One region of the Aquabacterium sp. A08 genome, then DNA from elsewhere that is predicted to be linked to it. Evidence: predicted binding sites of a transcription regulator. Region 1 holds the regulator's gene; the other holds the start of a gene.
What was found. Region 1 encodes sigma-54, which starts transcription at its own class of promoters, with help from an activator protein. Its sites were predicted from a motif close to TGGCANGNAANCTGCTTT; they were not measured.
Positions count from the first base shown of each region.

Region 2: glnA (type I glutamate--ammonia ligase) is a predicted target of sigma-54. The motif match lies at 2,412-2,429, and genes of this name have one in related genera.

Region 1 covers NZ_JAAQQT010000692.1:42,408-49,604, reverse strand. Annotated here, with positions in the region: gene argS (arginine--tRNA ligase) at 1-1,382, shown strand, start outside; gene HA630_RS19810 (SPOR domain-containing protein) at 1,397-2,032, shown strand; gene HA630_RS19805 (thiol:disulfide interchange protein DsbA/DsbL) at 2,143-2,787, shown strand; gene lptA (lipopolysaccharide transport periplasmic protein LptA) at 2,915-3,553, shown strand; gene lptB (LPS export ABC transporter ATP-binding protein) at 3,550-4,311, shown strand; gene rpoN (RNA polymerase factor sigma-54) at 4,322-5,923, shown strand; gene HA630_RS19785 (class I SAM-dependent RNA methyltransferase) at 5,976-7,197, shown strand, end outside.
Region 2 covers NZ_JAAQQT010000689.1:38,241-45,437, reverse strand. Annotated here, with positions in the region: gene glnL (nitrogen regulation protein NR(II)) at 1-256, opposite strand, end outside; gene HA630_RS19065 (hypothetical protein) at 253-789, opposite strand; gene glnA (type I glutamate--ammonia ligase) at 948-2,363, opposite strand; gene HA630_RS19055 (molybdopterin-binding protein) at 2,512-3,342, opposite strand; gene HA630_RS19050 (EI24 domain-containing protein) at 3,349-4,260, opposite strand; gene HA630_RS19045 (alpha/beta fold hydrolase) at 4,309-5,127, shown strand; gene HA630_RS19040 (16S rRNA pseudouridine(516) synthase) at 5,140-5,880, opposite strand; gene HA630_RS19035 (DUF2062 domain-containing protein) at 6,006-6,587, shown strand; gene HA630_RS19030 (heme biosynthesis protein HemY) at 6,589-7,197, opposite strand, start outside.

The sequences.
Region 1 (7,197 bases):
AGCAAGTGGTGCGCGAGGTGCTGGCCGCGGGTGCCGCCTTTGGCCAGCAACCCAGCAACGGCCAACGCGTGCTGGTCGAGTTCGTGTCCGCCAACCCCACCGGCCCGCTGCACGTGGGCCACGGCCGCCAGGCCGCGCTGGGCGACGCCCTCTGCAACCTGTTCGAGACGCAGGGCTGGAACGTCCACCGCGAGTTCTATTACAACGACGCGGGTGTGCAGATCGAAACCCTGGCCAACTCCACCCAGCTGCGCGCCCAAGGCTTCAAGCCCGGCGACGCCGAATGGCCCGAGGCCGCCTACAACGGCGAGTACATCCAGGACATCGCCAACGACTTCCTCGCCAAAAAGACGGTGAAAGCCGACGACCGGGAATTCACCGCCAGCGGCGACGTGAACGACCTCGACGGCATCCGCCAGTTCGCCGTGGCCTACCTGCGCCACGAGCAAGACCTGGACCTGCAGGCCTTTCAGGTGAAGTTCGACCAGTACTACCTGGAGTCCAGCCTGTACACCAGCGGCCGCGTGGCGCAGGCGGTACAAAAGCTGATCGACGCCGGCAAGACCTACGAGCAGGACGGCGCGCTGTGGCTCAAGTCCACCGACTACGGCGACGACAAAGACCGCGTCATGCGCAAGAGCGACGGCGGCTACACCTACTTCGTGCCCGACGTGGCCTACCACATCACCAAGTGGGAACGCGGCTTCAGCAAGGTCATCAACATCCAGGGCACCGACCACCACGGCACCATTGCCCGCGTGCGCGCCGGCCTACAGGCCGCCGGCGTGGGCATTCCACAGGGCTACCCCGACTACGTGTTGCACACCATGGTGCGCGTGGTGCGCGGCGACGAGGAAGTGAAGATTTCCAAACGCGCGGGCAGCTACGTCACCCTGCGCGACCTGATCGAGTGGACCAGCGCCGACGCGGTGCGCTTCTTCCTGCTCAGCCGCAAGCCCGACACCGAATACACCTTCGACGTGGACCTGGCCATCCAGCAGAACAACGACAACCCGGTGTTCTACGTGCAGTACGCCCACGCGCGCATTTGCTCGGTGCTGGCCAGCTGGGGCGGCGACGTCGCCAGCCTGCAAGACGCCGACCTGTCGGCCCTGGAAGGCCCGCAGGCCCAGGCCCTGATGCTGCAACTGGCCAAGTACCCCGAGATGCTGAGCGCCGCCGCGGCCGACTTCGCCCCGCACGACGTGACCTTCTACCTGCGCGAACTGGCCGCCGCGTACCACAGCTACTACGACGCCGAACGCATCCTGGTGGAGGACGAGGCCGTCAAGCGCGCGCGCCTGGCCCTGGTCGCGGCCACCGCCCGGGTGCTGCACAATGGCCTGGCCGTGCTCGGCGTGAGCGCGCCACAGAAGATGTGAACCGAAAGCCCCCCATGACGCAAACCCCCCGCCCCCCCCGTGCCCTGCGCGGCGGCACCCTGCTGGGCTTCATCATCGGCCTGCTGGTGGGCCTGGGCGCCGCCCTGGCCGTGGCGGTGTACGTGACCAAGGTGCCGGTGCCGCTGGTGGACCGCGGCGTGCAGCGCAAACCCGGGCAGGACGCGATCGAGGCCGAGCGCAACAAGGACTGGAACCCCAACGCCGCGCTGTCGACCAAACCGGCCCCGCCCGCCGCCGTGACTCCCGCCGACGCCCAGGCTGCTGCCACGCCACCGGCGGCCGCCCCCGCGCCGGCGCCGTCCACACCCGCCGACCCGCTGGGCGCCCTGATCCAGGACCGCGCCGGCAGCCCCGGCCCGGTGGCGTCGGTCGAGGCGCCGCCGGCGGTGGACCCCTTCCATTACTTCGTGCAGGTGGGCGCCTTCCGCGGCCCCGACGAGGCCGAAGCCCAGCGCGCCCGCCTGGCCATGCTGGGCTTTGCCGCCCAGGTCAGCGAGCGCGAACAGGCCGGCCGCCCGGTGTTCCGCGTGCGCCTGGGCCCCTACCCCGCCAAGGCCGACGCCGAGGCCCAGCAGGAACGCCTCAAGGCCCAAGGCGTGGAGACCGCGCTGGTGCGCGTCCAGCGCTGAACCGGCTTGTGACCAGCTGTATCGCCCCGGAACTTTCCCGCGGCGACGGCGCCCCAACCCCAGAGCCGGGCCGAGACGGCCCCGCGACCGATCCACGGAGTGAAGCCACCATGCAAAGACGAGACTTTTCCCGCGCCGTGCTGGGCGCCACCGCCGCCGGCACCTTGGGCGCCTGGCTGCCCACCGCCGCCTGGGCCCAGGGCAGCGGCTTGCGCGAAGGCAGCGACTACCGCCGCCTGGCCCGCCCTGCCCCGGTGGACGCCCCGGCCGGCAAGGTCGAGGTGATCGAGTTCTTCGCTTACACCTGCGTCCACTGCTACAACTTCGAGCCCGCCTTCAAGGACTGGATGAAAACCGTGCCCGGCCACGTGGTGGCGCGGCGCTCTCCGGTGGGCTTCAACGCCTCCTTCGAGCCCCTGCAGCGGCTCTACTTCACCCTGGAGGCGCTGGGCCAGCTCGACGCCCTGCACGACCGCGTGTTCAAGGCCATCCACCAGGACCGGGTGCGGCTGAACAACGCCGACGCCATCATTGCCTGGGCCGCGGCGCAGGGGCTGAACCAGGCCCAGTTCACCCAGACCTTCAACTCCTTCGGGGTGGCGGGCAAGGTCAAGCGCGCGAACCAGCTGCAGGACGCCTACGAGGTCGAGGCCACGCCGTCGCTGGGCATCGCCGGGCGCTACTACGTGCCGGGCCAGGCCGCGCGCACCCTGACCGTGGCCAACGCGCTGATCCAGGAAGCGCGCAAGGGCTGAAGCGCGCCGGCCGCGCCACCGTGCGGCCGGCCCACCACCGCGACCCGCCGCGTGGCCCGGGCTTGTGCCCGCGGGCGCTGTGGCTACAATCGGCACACACCCTGCAAATGCAATTTTCGTGCCGATCATGACCACCACCCCACCACGCCACGCCCGGGCCCTGCGCGCCGCGCTGCTCGCCGCGGCCCTGGCGGGCGGGTTGTCCGCCCCGGCCCTGGCCGAGCGCGCCGACCGCCTCCAAGCCATGAACATCGAGGCCGACGCGCTGCGCTACGACGACGCACGCCAGACCAGCGTATTCACCGGCAACGTGGTCATCACCAAGGGCAGCATCGTCATCCGCGGCCAGCAGGTGGACGTGCTCCAGGACGCCCAGAACAACCAGTTCAGCACCGTGCTGGGACGCGAGGGCCAGCGCGCCTTCTTCCGCCAGAAGCGCGAGGGGCTGGAGGAGTTCATCGAGGGCGAAGCGCTGCGCATCGACTACGACAGCCAGGCCGACACGGTGAAGTTCATCGGCCAGGCGGTGCTGCGCCGCTACCGCGGCGCCACCCTGAGCGACCAGACCAGCGGCGGCACCATCGTCTACGACAACCGCACCGAGGTGTTCACGGTGGACGCCGGCGGCGCCAGCCGCTCGCCCGACAACCCCGGTGGCCGGGTGCGCGCCATGCTGACGCCCAACCCCGCCGCCGGCAACGCCGACGCGGCCGGCACACCGCCCCCCCGACTGCAACCCAGCCCGCGCCTGGAGTCCCGCCCGTGACCGGGGCCGCCGCCCCCGCCAGCCAGCTGCAGGTGCGCGGGCTGCAGAAAAGCTATGGCCGCCGTCCGGTGGTCAAAGACGTCTCGCTCACCGTGCACAGCGGCGAGGTGGTCGGCCTGCTCGGCCCCAACGGCGCCGGCAAAACCACCTCGTTCTACATGATCGTCGGCCTGGTGCGCGTCGACGCGGGCGACATTTCCCTCGACGGCCAGTCCATCCAGGGCCTGCCCATCCACCGCCGCGCGCGCATGGGCCTGGGCTACCTGCCGCAGGAGGCCTCCATCTTCCGCAAGCTGACGGTGGAGCAGAACGTGCGCGCCGTGCTGGAGCTGCAGACCGACGCCGCTGGCCGCCCGTTGCCCAAGGCCGAGATCGAGCAGCGCCTGACCGGCCTGCTGGAAGACCTGCACGTGCAGCACCTGCGCCACTCGCCGGCGCCGGCCCTGTCGGGCGGCGAACGGCGCCGGGTGGAAATCGCCCGGGCGCTGGCCACCAACCCGCGCTTCGTGCTGCTGGACGAACCCTTCGCCGGCATCGACCCGATCGCCGTCATCGAGATCCAGCGCATCATCGGCTTCCTAAAGTCGCGCGGCATCGGCGTGCTCATCACCGACCACAACGTGCGCGAAACGCTGGGCATCTGCGACCACGCCTTCATCATCAGCGACGGGCGGGTGCTGGCCCAGGGCACCCCGGCCGAGATCGTGGAGAACGCCGACGTGCGCCGGGTTTACCTCGGCGAGCACTTCCGCATGTGAGGCCGGGCGCATGAAGCAAGGCCTGTCCCTCCGCGTTTCGCAGCACCTGGCGCTGACGCCACAGCTGCAACAGTCGATCCGGCTGCTGCAGCTGAGCACGCTCGAAATGGCGCAGGAGGTCGAGCAGATGCTCGACGAGAACCCGTTCCTGGAGCGCGAACAGGAAGCCGCCGAGCGCGAGGACTTTGGCCTGGACCAGGCCGACGCGCCGGTGAGCCTGGGCGACCAGGTGAGCGAGTGGGCCACCGAGCCTGCCGCCCCCGCCCCGCGCGAACGCAGCGCCGACGCCCCCGGCGACGGCAACGACACCAGCCCAGCCGCGGAAGGCGGCGGCGAGGACAGCGCCCCGGTCGAACATAGCTGGGACGGCGACGGCACCGTGGAGCTGCGCGCCGACGACAGCGAATGGGGCGGCGACGCCCCGCCGCGCAACGGCGCGGCCGACGACGACACCGCCAGCGCCGCCGACCTGGCCAGCGAACACGTCAGCCTGGCCGCCCACCTGCACCAGCAGGCCCTGGCGCTGCGCCTGAACGACGACGAGCGCGCCGCGCTGTACTTCCTGATCGAGTCGCTCAACGACGACGGCTACCTGGCCGACCCCCTGCCCGAACTGGCCGAGGCCATCCTGGCGCAGGAAGAACAGGCCCGCGGCCGCGCCCTGTACGGCGACGAACGGCTGGCCCGCGCCGAAGAACTGCAACAGCTGCTGCACACCGTGCTGCACTGGCTGCAGCACATGGAGCCGGCCGGCGTGGGCGCGCGCCACCTGGCCGAATGCCTGACGCTGCAAATCCTGGAGCTGCGCAACAGCCCCGAGGCCCGCGCCGCCCTGGCCCTCTGCGAACAGCCGCTGGAGCTGATGGCCAAGCGCGACGTCAAGCGCCTGGCCACCCTGTGCGGCTGCACGGACGAGGTGGTCAAGGCCGCGCTCGCGCTGATCGCCCGGCTCGAACCCAAACCCGGCCGGCGTTTTGCCAACGTGGAGCGCAACGTGGTGGTGCCCGACGTCATCGTCACGCCCCAAGGCCGCGGCTTCAAGGTGCAGCTCAACCCCGAGGTGATGCCGCGCCTGCGCGTGCAGGACGTCTACGCCAACGCCATGCGCGGCCACAAGGGCGACAGCGCCCAGGGCATGCAGCAGCGGCTGCAGGAGGCGCGCTGGTTCATCAAGAACATCCAGCAGCGCTTCGACACCATCCTGCGCGTGGCCAGCGCCATCGTCGAACGCCAGCGCAGCTTCTTTTTGCACGGCGAACTGGCCATGCGCCCGCTGGTGCTGCGCGAGATCGCCGACGAACTCGGGCTGCACGAATCCACCATCAGCCGCGTGACCACCGCCAAGTACATGGCCACGCCCTTCGGCACCTTCGAGCTGAAGTACTTCTTCGGCTCGGCGCTGGGCACCGAAACCGGCGGCAACGCGTCGAGCACCGCGGTGCGCGCGCTGATCAAGCAGTTCGTGGCCGGCGAGGACGCCAAAAAGCCGCTGAGCGACAACCAGATTTCCGACATGCTCAAGGAACAAGGCATCGAGTGCGCGCGCCGCACCGTGGCCAAGTACCGCGAGTCGCTGCGCATCGCGCCGGCCAACCTGCGCAAGGCCCTGTGACCCCCGGGCGCGCCGCCCCGCCGACGCGCCCCCACCGACCCGAAAGTTCGCCATGAACGCCCTCACCCTGTTCCTGCCCTGCGCCGCCGGCGTGGAAACCTACCTGGCCGACGAGGTGCAACGCATCACCGGCGTGCCCGCGGGCGAGTTGCGCGTCGGCCGCGCCGGCGTGGAACTCGCCGGCAGCTGGCGCCAGGCGCAGCAGCTCAACCTGCACAGCCGCCTGGCCCAGCGCGTGCTGGTGCGCCTGGCGCGCCAGCCCTACCGCAGCGAACAAGACGTGTACGGCGCCGCCGCCGGCGTGGCCTGGGAAATCTGGTTCACCCCGCAGCGCACCCTCAAGGTCGAGATCACCGCCCAGCACAGCCCGCTGAAAAGCCTGAACTTCGCCGCGCTGCGCGTCAAAGACGCGATTTGCGACCGACTGCGCGACAAACGCGGCGAGCGCCCCAGCGTGGACACCGCCCGGCCCGACGTGCGCGTGTTCGCCCACCTGACGCACGAGGACGTGTCGGTGTACATCGACACCTCGGGCGAACCGCTGTTCAAGCGCGGCTGGCGCGAGGACAAGGGCGACGCGCCGCTGAAGGAAACCCTGGCCGCCGCCATGATCGCCGCCACCGGCTGGACCGGCTGGGACGAACAAGGCCGCCCGGTGCCGCTGTACGACCCCTGCTGCGGCAGCGGCACGGTGCTGATCGAGGCCGCGCAGGTGGCGCTCAACCTGGCGCCCGGCCGGCTGCGCCGCTTCGCCTTCGAGAAACTGCTGCCGCACCAGCCCCACGTCTGGCAGGCGCTCAAACAGGAAGCGCAAGCCGCCGAGCGGCCGCTGCCGCCCGGCACCGCGCCCTTCATCTTCGGCAGCGACGTCGCCTTCCGCATGGTGGACTTCGCGCGCCGCAACGCCGAGCGCGCCGGCGTCATGGCCGCGCTGGAACTGCGCGGCGGCGACGCCCTGCAGCGCCTGCCGCCCAGCCCCACGCCGGGGGTGATGCTGCTCAACCCGCCCTATGGCGAGCGCATCGCCGCCGCCGGCGTGGCCGGCCAGCGCGCGGCCACCCGCGCCCGCGAAACCGCCCAGTTCGCCGAGGGCGGCGAGAACACCGACTTCTTCGCCCAACTGGCCACGCACTGGAAAAAACACTACGCCGGCTGGTCGGCCTGGCTGCTCACCCCCGACCTGAAGCTGCCCAGCCAGATGCGCTTCAAGGAATCGCGCCGGGTGCCGCTGTGGAACGGCCCGATCGAATGCCGGCTGTTCCGCTTCGACCTGA
Region 2 (7,197 bases), on a different contig from region 1:
AGCGGATGACGGCATATTCGTTCTCGCTGGCGCCCTGCAGCGCGTTCTGCAGCAGCTCGGGGGCGGTGAACCAGTCGGTCAGCGGCACCCCGGTGATGCTGCGCCGCGACAGGCCAATGGCGTCTTCCAGCGCGTTGTTGACGAACTGCACGTGGCCGGCCGGGTCGACCACCGCCACCAGGGTGGCCAGCATGTCCAGCGCCTGGAAGCGCTGAGACAAGGCCGGTTTGGTCTTGCGCGGGGCGGCCCGGGTCATCGCGCCGCCGGGGCCAACCGGCCCAGTTCGCGCTGGATGCCGGCGACATCGCTCTCGGCCCGCTCCAGCCGGGCCTTCAGGTCGGCCACCCGCTCCTGGTAGCGCTGCGGGTTGCTGCGCTCGCTGGCCAGGCGCTCCGGCTGGCCGCTGTTGTACTCCTCGCGCAGGTCGCTCAGGCGTTCCTCGGCGCGGCGCAGTTCGGTGGTCAGGATCTGCCGGGCGTCGCTGTCGCGGGCGCGCTGCTCGCTGCTGTCCACCCGCTCGCCCGGGCTGCGGGCGGCGTTCGCTTTGGCCGGCGCGGCGCCGGGGCGGGCCTCCGCCGCCGGACTGCCGGCAGCGGCCGGGCGCGTGCCTTCGACGATGGTGAGGTTGCCCCCCTCCACCAGCCGGCAACCGCGCGCCTGGGCGTTGCCCGGGTTGTTGGTGTATTCGTTGCCGCAGCGGTAAATCGGCGACTGGGCCAGGGCCGGCCCAGCCCCCCACAGCAGCAGGCCCGCCGTCACAGCGAGCAATCGGGTACGGGTCACAGTCATGGATGGGTCTGCACAGCGGGTTACGGGCGCCACGCGCCCACACAGCTCAGGGATTTCCAGTATCGCCGAAAAGTGCCCGGGCGCCCGCCGTGGGCGGCCCACAACGCAAAAGGGACGGCTTGCGCCGTCCCTTCAGGGCCTGTGCCGGGCGAACCCGATCAGAGGCTGAAGTACATGTCGAACTCGCAGGGCGACACTTCGACGCGGCTGCGGGTCACGTCCTGCATCTTCAGTTCGATGTAGGCGTCGATCATGGAGTCGGTGAACACGCCGCCCTTGGTCAGGAAGGCGCGGTCCTTGTCCAGGTGCTCCAGCGCCTGGTCCAGGCTGTGGCACACGGTCGGCACCAGCTTGTCTTCTTCCGGCGGCAGGTGGTACAGGTCTTTGGTGGCGGCTTCGCCCGGGTGGATCTTGTTTTCCACGCCGTCCAGACCGGCCATCAGCAGCGCGGCAAAACCCAGGTAGGGGTTCATCATGGGATCGGGGAAGCGGGCTTCCACGCGACGGCCCTTGGGGTTGGCCACGTAGGGGATGCGGATCGAGGCCGAGCGGTTCTTGGCCGAGTAGGCCAGCTTCACCGGGGCTTCGAAGTGCGGCACCAGGCGCTTGTAGCTGTTGGTGGTCGGGTTGGTGATGGCGTTCAGGGCACGGGCGTGCTTGATGATGCCGCCGATGTAGTACAGGGCGAAGTCGCTCAGACCGGCGTAGCCGTCACCGGCGAACAGGTTCTTGCCGTCTTTCCAGACCGACTGGTGCACGTGCATGCCGGAACCGTTGTCGCCGTGGTAGGGCTTGGGCATGAAGGTGGCGGTCTTGCCGTAGCTGTTGGCCACGTTCTGGATCACGTACTTCTGCAGCACGGTCCAGTCGGCACGCTCCACCAGGGTGGAGAACTTGGTGCCGATTTCGTTCTGACCCGCGCCGGCCACTTCGTGGTGGAACACCTCGACCGGGATGCCCAGGGATTCGAGGATCAGCGACATTTCGGCGCGCATGTCCTGGGTGCTGTCCACCGGGGGCACGGGGAAGTAGCCGCCCTTGGTGGTGGGACGGTGACCGCGGTTGCCGCCTTCGAGCTTGGCGCCGGTGTTCCAGGGGGCTTCGTACTCTTCGATCTGGTAGAAGCTGCGGCCGGGCTCGGTGCTCCAGCGGACTTCGTCGAAGATGAAGAATTCGGGTTCCGGACCGAAGAAGGCGGTGTCGCCCAGGCCGGAGGACTTCAGGTAGGCTTCGGCGCGCTTGGCGATGGAGCGCGGGTCGCGGTCGTAGGACTTGCCGTCGGCCGGCTCCAGCACGTCGCAGTTCAGGATCAGCGTGGTTTCCTCGAAGAACGGGTCGATGTTGGCCGTGTTCGGGTCGGGGATCAGCTGCATGTCGGAGGCTTCGATGCCCTTCCAGCCGGCGATCGAGGAACCGTCAAACGCGTGACCGGAGACGAACTTGTCTTCGTCGAAGTGGGACACGGGCACGGTGGTGTGGTGCTGTTTGCCACGGGTGTCGGTGAAGCGGAAATCGACGAACTTGACGTCGTTCTCTTGCACCATCTTCATCACGTCTGCGACGGTCTTGGCCATCAGATATCTCCTGGTCAGGAAAGGACAATAAAACTGGACTGTTCCGGGTCAGCAGGAACCATGCCAACCCACCCCCCTCAGGGGCGGGGCCGGGCCCCACCGAAGAAGCACTTTTTTGGTGCATTCAATCACATTTTTGGTGCAAACTTCAACGCACCATTTCGGGACCGAGCCGGGCGCTGTGGGCCTGCAGGCCCATCAGCAGCGCGGCGTAGGCCACGTCCACCAGTGTAGCCGCACCCTTGACGCCGAGCTCGATGTGGCGGCCGTAGGTGGGGTGGTCCACGCTGGGCAGGCTGAACACCTTGATGCCGGGGTGGTCGGCCTCGATCTGCTCCATGAGCGGCGTGAGGGTGGCCTCCAGGGCACCAAAAACGATCACCGAGCGCTCGCGCTGCGGCACCCGCCCGGGCCGCCCGGCGTGGTCGCGGTCGAGCACGGCGGCGATCATGGGCCAGGCCATGACCGGGAAGCCGGGCACGAAATGCACCTCGCCACCGCCAGGGCCCAGGCAGCTGAAGCCCGGGATCTTGTTGTAGGGGTTGGGCAGGATGCGCGCGCCCACCGGGAACACGCCCATGTTGAGCCGGTGCACGTTGTCGGGTCGGTCCGGGTCGAAGGTTTCGCCCTGCTCGCGCGCGACGTCGCGCATGCGTTCTTCGATCAGCGCCCGGGCCTCGGGGTGCAGGGCCAGCGCCACGCCCAGCGCGGCGGCGGCGCACTGGCGGGTGTGGTCGTCGGGCGTGGCGCCAATGCCGCCGCAGGAAAACACCACCTGGTCGCTGGCGAAGGCGTCGCGCAGGGCGGCGGTGATGGCGGGGCGGTCGTCGCCAACGTAACGCGCCCAGGACAGCGCCAGGCCGCGCTCGCCCAGCAGTTCGATGACCTTGGGCAGGTGCTTGTCCTGGCGTTTGCCGGAGAGGATTTCGTCGCCGATGATGATCAGGCCGAAGCCGGGCATGGGGGAGTCGGTGGTCATGGGGGGTCAGGGCAGTTCGCGGGCCTGCACGTCGATCACCTCGCCAGCCGGTGGGCGGGCCGGGGTGGGTGCGGGTGGGGGTCCGGGGGGCAAGGCGTCTTCGGGCGCGGGGCCGGCCGGCGGCGGCGCGCGGCGGGCGGCCTCCAGCGCGGCCAGCAGGTAGTGGGCGAACCAGAGCGAGGCGAAAGCGAACACCAGCGCGTAGATCCAGATGGCCAGCGGCACCAGCAGCGGCGCCAGGGCAATGAACATGGCGCCCGAGGCCCACAGCAGCGTGGGCGCCGCGCCCAGGTAGCCCGACAGCACACCCATGGCCAGCAAAGGCACGCGGTGCTGCTGCAGCAAGGCGCTGCGTTCGGCGGCGCTGGCGTGTTCGGCCAGGGCGTCGAAGGCGAAGACGCGGTAGGTCAGCCAGCCCCAAATGAGGGGCGGCAGCACCAGCACCAGGGGCGGCACCAGCCAGAACGGCAGCGACAGCAGCAGCGCGCCCAGGGCCAGCAGCGTGGACCAGAGCGACCAGGCCACGCTGCCCAGCAGCGAGCCGCCGCGGCGGCGCTCCAGCGCGGGAAAGCGCCGCTGCGCCACCAGATCGACCATGGCCGGCGTCATGAACAGGGCCACCAGCAGCAGCGCCATCACCACGATCAGCGGCGTGGCCAGCACCAGCACCACCAGCGGCGCGAACACGCCGCGCAGGCTGCCGATGCCGGCCGACTCCAGCCAGTTCAGGGCGAAGGAGACCAGTTCCCAGGTCTCCAGCCAGACCATCACCGCGGCAATCGCTGGATCCCAGAAAAAGTAGCCCAGGGCGAAGGACGCCGCCACCATCAGCAGCAGGGGCAGGACGGACAGGGCGATGACGCGCGGGTGCAGGCAATAGGCCACCGAGCGCCAGAATGAACCGAGCAACAATTGCATGGCGCCTAGGATACAGGCAAGCCCGGACCGGCCCGTTACGATGCGGCCATGACCGCGACACCCCCTGTCCCTTCGCCCTCGGCGGCCCCGACCGTGCAGGTCCACGGCGTGGCCCTGGAGCTGCGCCACCTGCCGGCCACGCGCCCCGGACGGGCGCCGCTGCTGTTCCTGCACGAAGGGCTGGGGTCGGTGGCCTTGTGGCAACAAAGGGGGCGCGACTGGCCGGCCGAACTCTGCGCCGCCACCGGCCGGGCCGGCTGGGTCTATTCGCGCCGGGGCTACGGCCAGTCCGACCCGATCGCCGACGTGCGCGGCGCGGGCCGCCACGGCCCCGACTACATGCACCGCGAAGCCTGGGACACCCTGCCCGCACTGCTGCAAGCCTGTGGGGTGGCACGGCCGGTGCTGGTCGGCCACTCGGACGGGGCCACTGTGGCGCTGCTGCACGCCAGCCGCCACCCGGTGACGGCCTGCGTGGCCCTGGCACCGCACGTGTTCGTGGAAGACGTGGCGCTGCGCGCCATCGAACAGGCGCGCCAGGCCTACCTGCACGGCGGCCTGCGCGAGCGGCTGGCGCGCCACCACCGGGACGTGGACAGCGCCTTCTGGCAGTGGAACGACGTGTGGTTGTCGCCGGCCTTCCGCGCTTTCGACATCCGCCGCGACTGCGCGGCCATCGCCGCGCCGCTGCTGCTGGTGCAGGGCGAGGACGACGAATACGGCACCCTGGCGCAGTTGGACGAAATCGAACGGGCCGCGCCCCACACCGTGCGGCAGGTGCTGGCGGCCTGCGGCCACAGCCCGCACCGCGACCAGCCCGACGCGCTGACGCGGGCCGTCGCCGGTTTTCTGGCGCCGCTGCCCTGAGCGGGTGCGGCCTCAGGCCTTGGGTCGCGCGGCGGTCAGGCCCGCCACCTCGGCGGCGCTGAGCCAGCGCCACTGGCCGGGCGCCAGGTCGGGTGGCAGCACCAGGTCGCCGACCTGGCTGCGGTGCAGGGCCTCCACCCGGTTGCTGACCGCGGCCACCATGCGTTTGACCTGGTGGTATTTGCCTTCGGTCAGCGTCAGGCGCAGGCCGTGCGTGCCGACGGCCTCGCAGGCCGACGCGCGCACCGGCTTGGGGTCGTCGTCCAGCACCACGCCGGCCAACAGCCGCTCCACCTGCTGCGGGGTGACCGGGTGCTTGCAGGTGGCCTCGTACACCTTGGGCACGTGGTGCTTGGGCGAGGACAGGCGGTGGATGAACTTGCCGTCGTCGGACAGCAGCAGCAGGCCGGTGGTGTCCTGGTCGAGTCGGCCCACGGCCTGCACCCCACTGGCCGCGCCCGACGGCCGCGAGCGCAGGGGGCTGGGCAGCAGCGTGTAGATGCTGGGCCAGGCGCCGGGCTTTTGCGAGCATTCGTGGCCGGTGGGCTTGTGCAGCATCAGGTAGGCATGGGCCTGGTAAACCCAGCGCTCGCCCTGCACATGGAACACCAGGCCCTCGGGGTCCACGTCTTCGGTCGGGTCGCCCACCGGGCGCGGTGGGTCGCCCAGGGTGACGCGGCCCTGCTGCACCAGGCCGCAACAGACGCGGCGGGTGCCAAAGCCTTGGCTGTAAAGCATGTCCTGCAATTGCATGGCCGCGAGCATACCGCCAAAGCCCGGGGGCGCCGCGGGGCAGGGGCGGCGCTGACACGAAAGTGCCGTGCCGATCGGCGACAATTTCGGGTTGCATGCGGCGCGCATGCCCCCTTACCCCGCCCATGAAACACCGCCTGAAACGCCTTCTGCCCACCCGCGACAGCCTGCTGCAGCACCGCTGGCTGGGCTGGCTGGGGCCGCGCCTGCAACACCCGCGCCTGTGGCACATGAGCCGCAAGGGCATCGCGCTGGGCCTGGCCCTGGGCATGTTTTTCGGCCTGCTGATTCCGGTGGCGCAGATCCCGTTTTCGGCCACGCTGGCGGTGCTGCTGCGCGCCAACCTGCCGGTGGCGGTGGCCAGCACGCTGGTGACCAACCCGGTGACCTTCGGGCCGGTGTACTACGGCGCCTACAAGCTGGGCAAGCTGGTGCTGCTGGAAGACCACCCCAGCCAAGAGGAGCTGCAAGGCCTGCTGGAGCAGCACGCGGCACACCAGGCCCAGGAAGCCGAAGCAGGTTTTTGGGCCGGCTTGCAGCACGCCCTGGGGCAGCTGGGTCAGGTGGGCAAACCGCTGGTGGTCGGTCTGGCCATCGTGGCCAGCTGCACCGGGGTGGCGGTGTACTTTTTGGTCAACCTGCTGTGGACGCTGAAGGTGCGCTGGTCGCGCCGTCGGCGCCTGCAGCGCCGTCCCGGCGCGCGCTGAGTCAGACCAGCGCGGCCTGCTTCCAGGCGGCCTGGGCCGCGTCGCCGTCGCCGCGCTCTTCGGCCAAGCGGGCCAGGCTGCGCCAGGTGCGGCGGCGCAGTTCGGCGTCCTGCAGGCCGCGGCTGGCCTGCTCCAGCAAGAAGGTGGCCTTGCCCCACAGCCGCTGCTGCAAAAAGACTTGGCCCGCCAGGTACTGCAAGCCGGCGTCGTCAGGGCGGGCGCGCTGGGCCTCTTCCACCCGGGCCAGCCACTGGGCGTCCAGCCGGGGCAGGGCCGATTCCAGCAGCACGATCCAGCGGCGGCGCTTGCCGTCCGACAGGCCGTCGTAGCCCTTCCAGACGCTGACCAGGGCGTCCTGCACCAGGCGCTGCACGGCGGGCGGCCAGGGCTCGCCGTCGCGCGTGGCAGAGCCGGCCAGGGCCTGCCAGCGCTCCAGCATGGCCAGGGCCAGGTCGGGGTGGTGGCGTTCGGCGCTGTCCAGCCCCTGCCACAGGCGCTGCAGCTGGGTGGCGTCGTGGGTGTCACGCAGGGCGTCGAGCAGCAGGCCGCGCAGCACGCTGTCGGCCGCGTCGCGGGTGAAGGCGCGGTGTTTGGCCAGCAGGCGCACCAT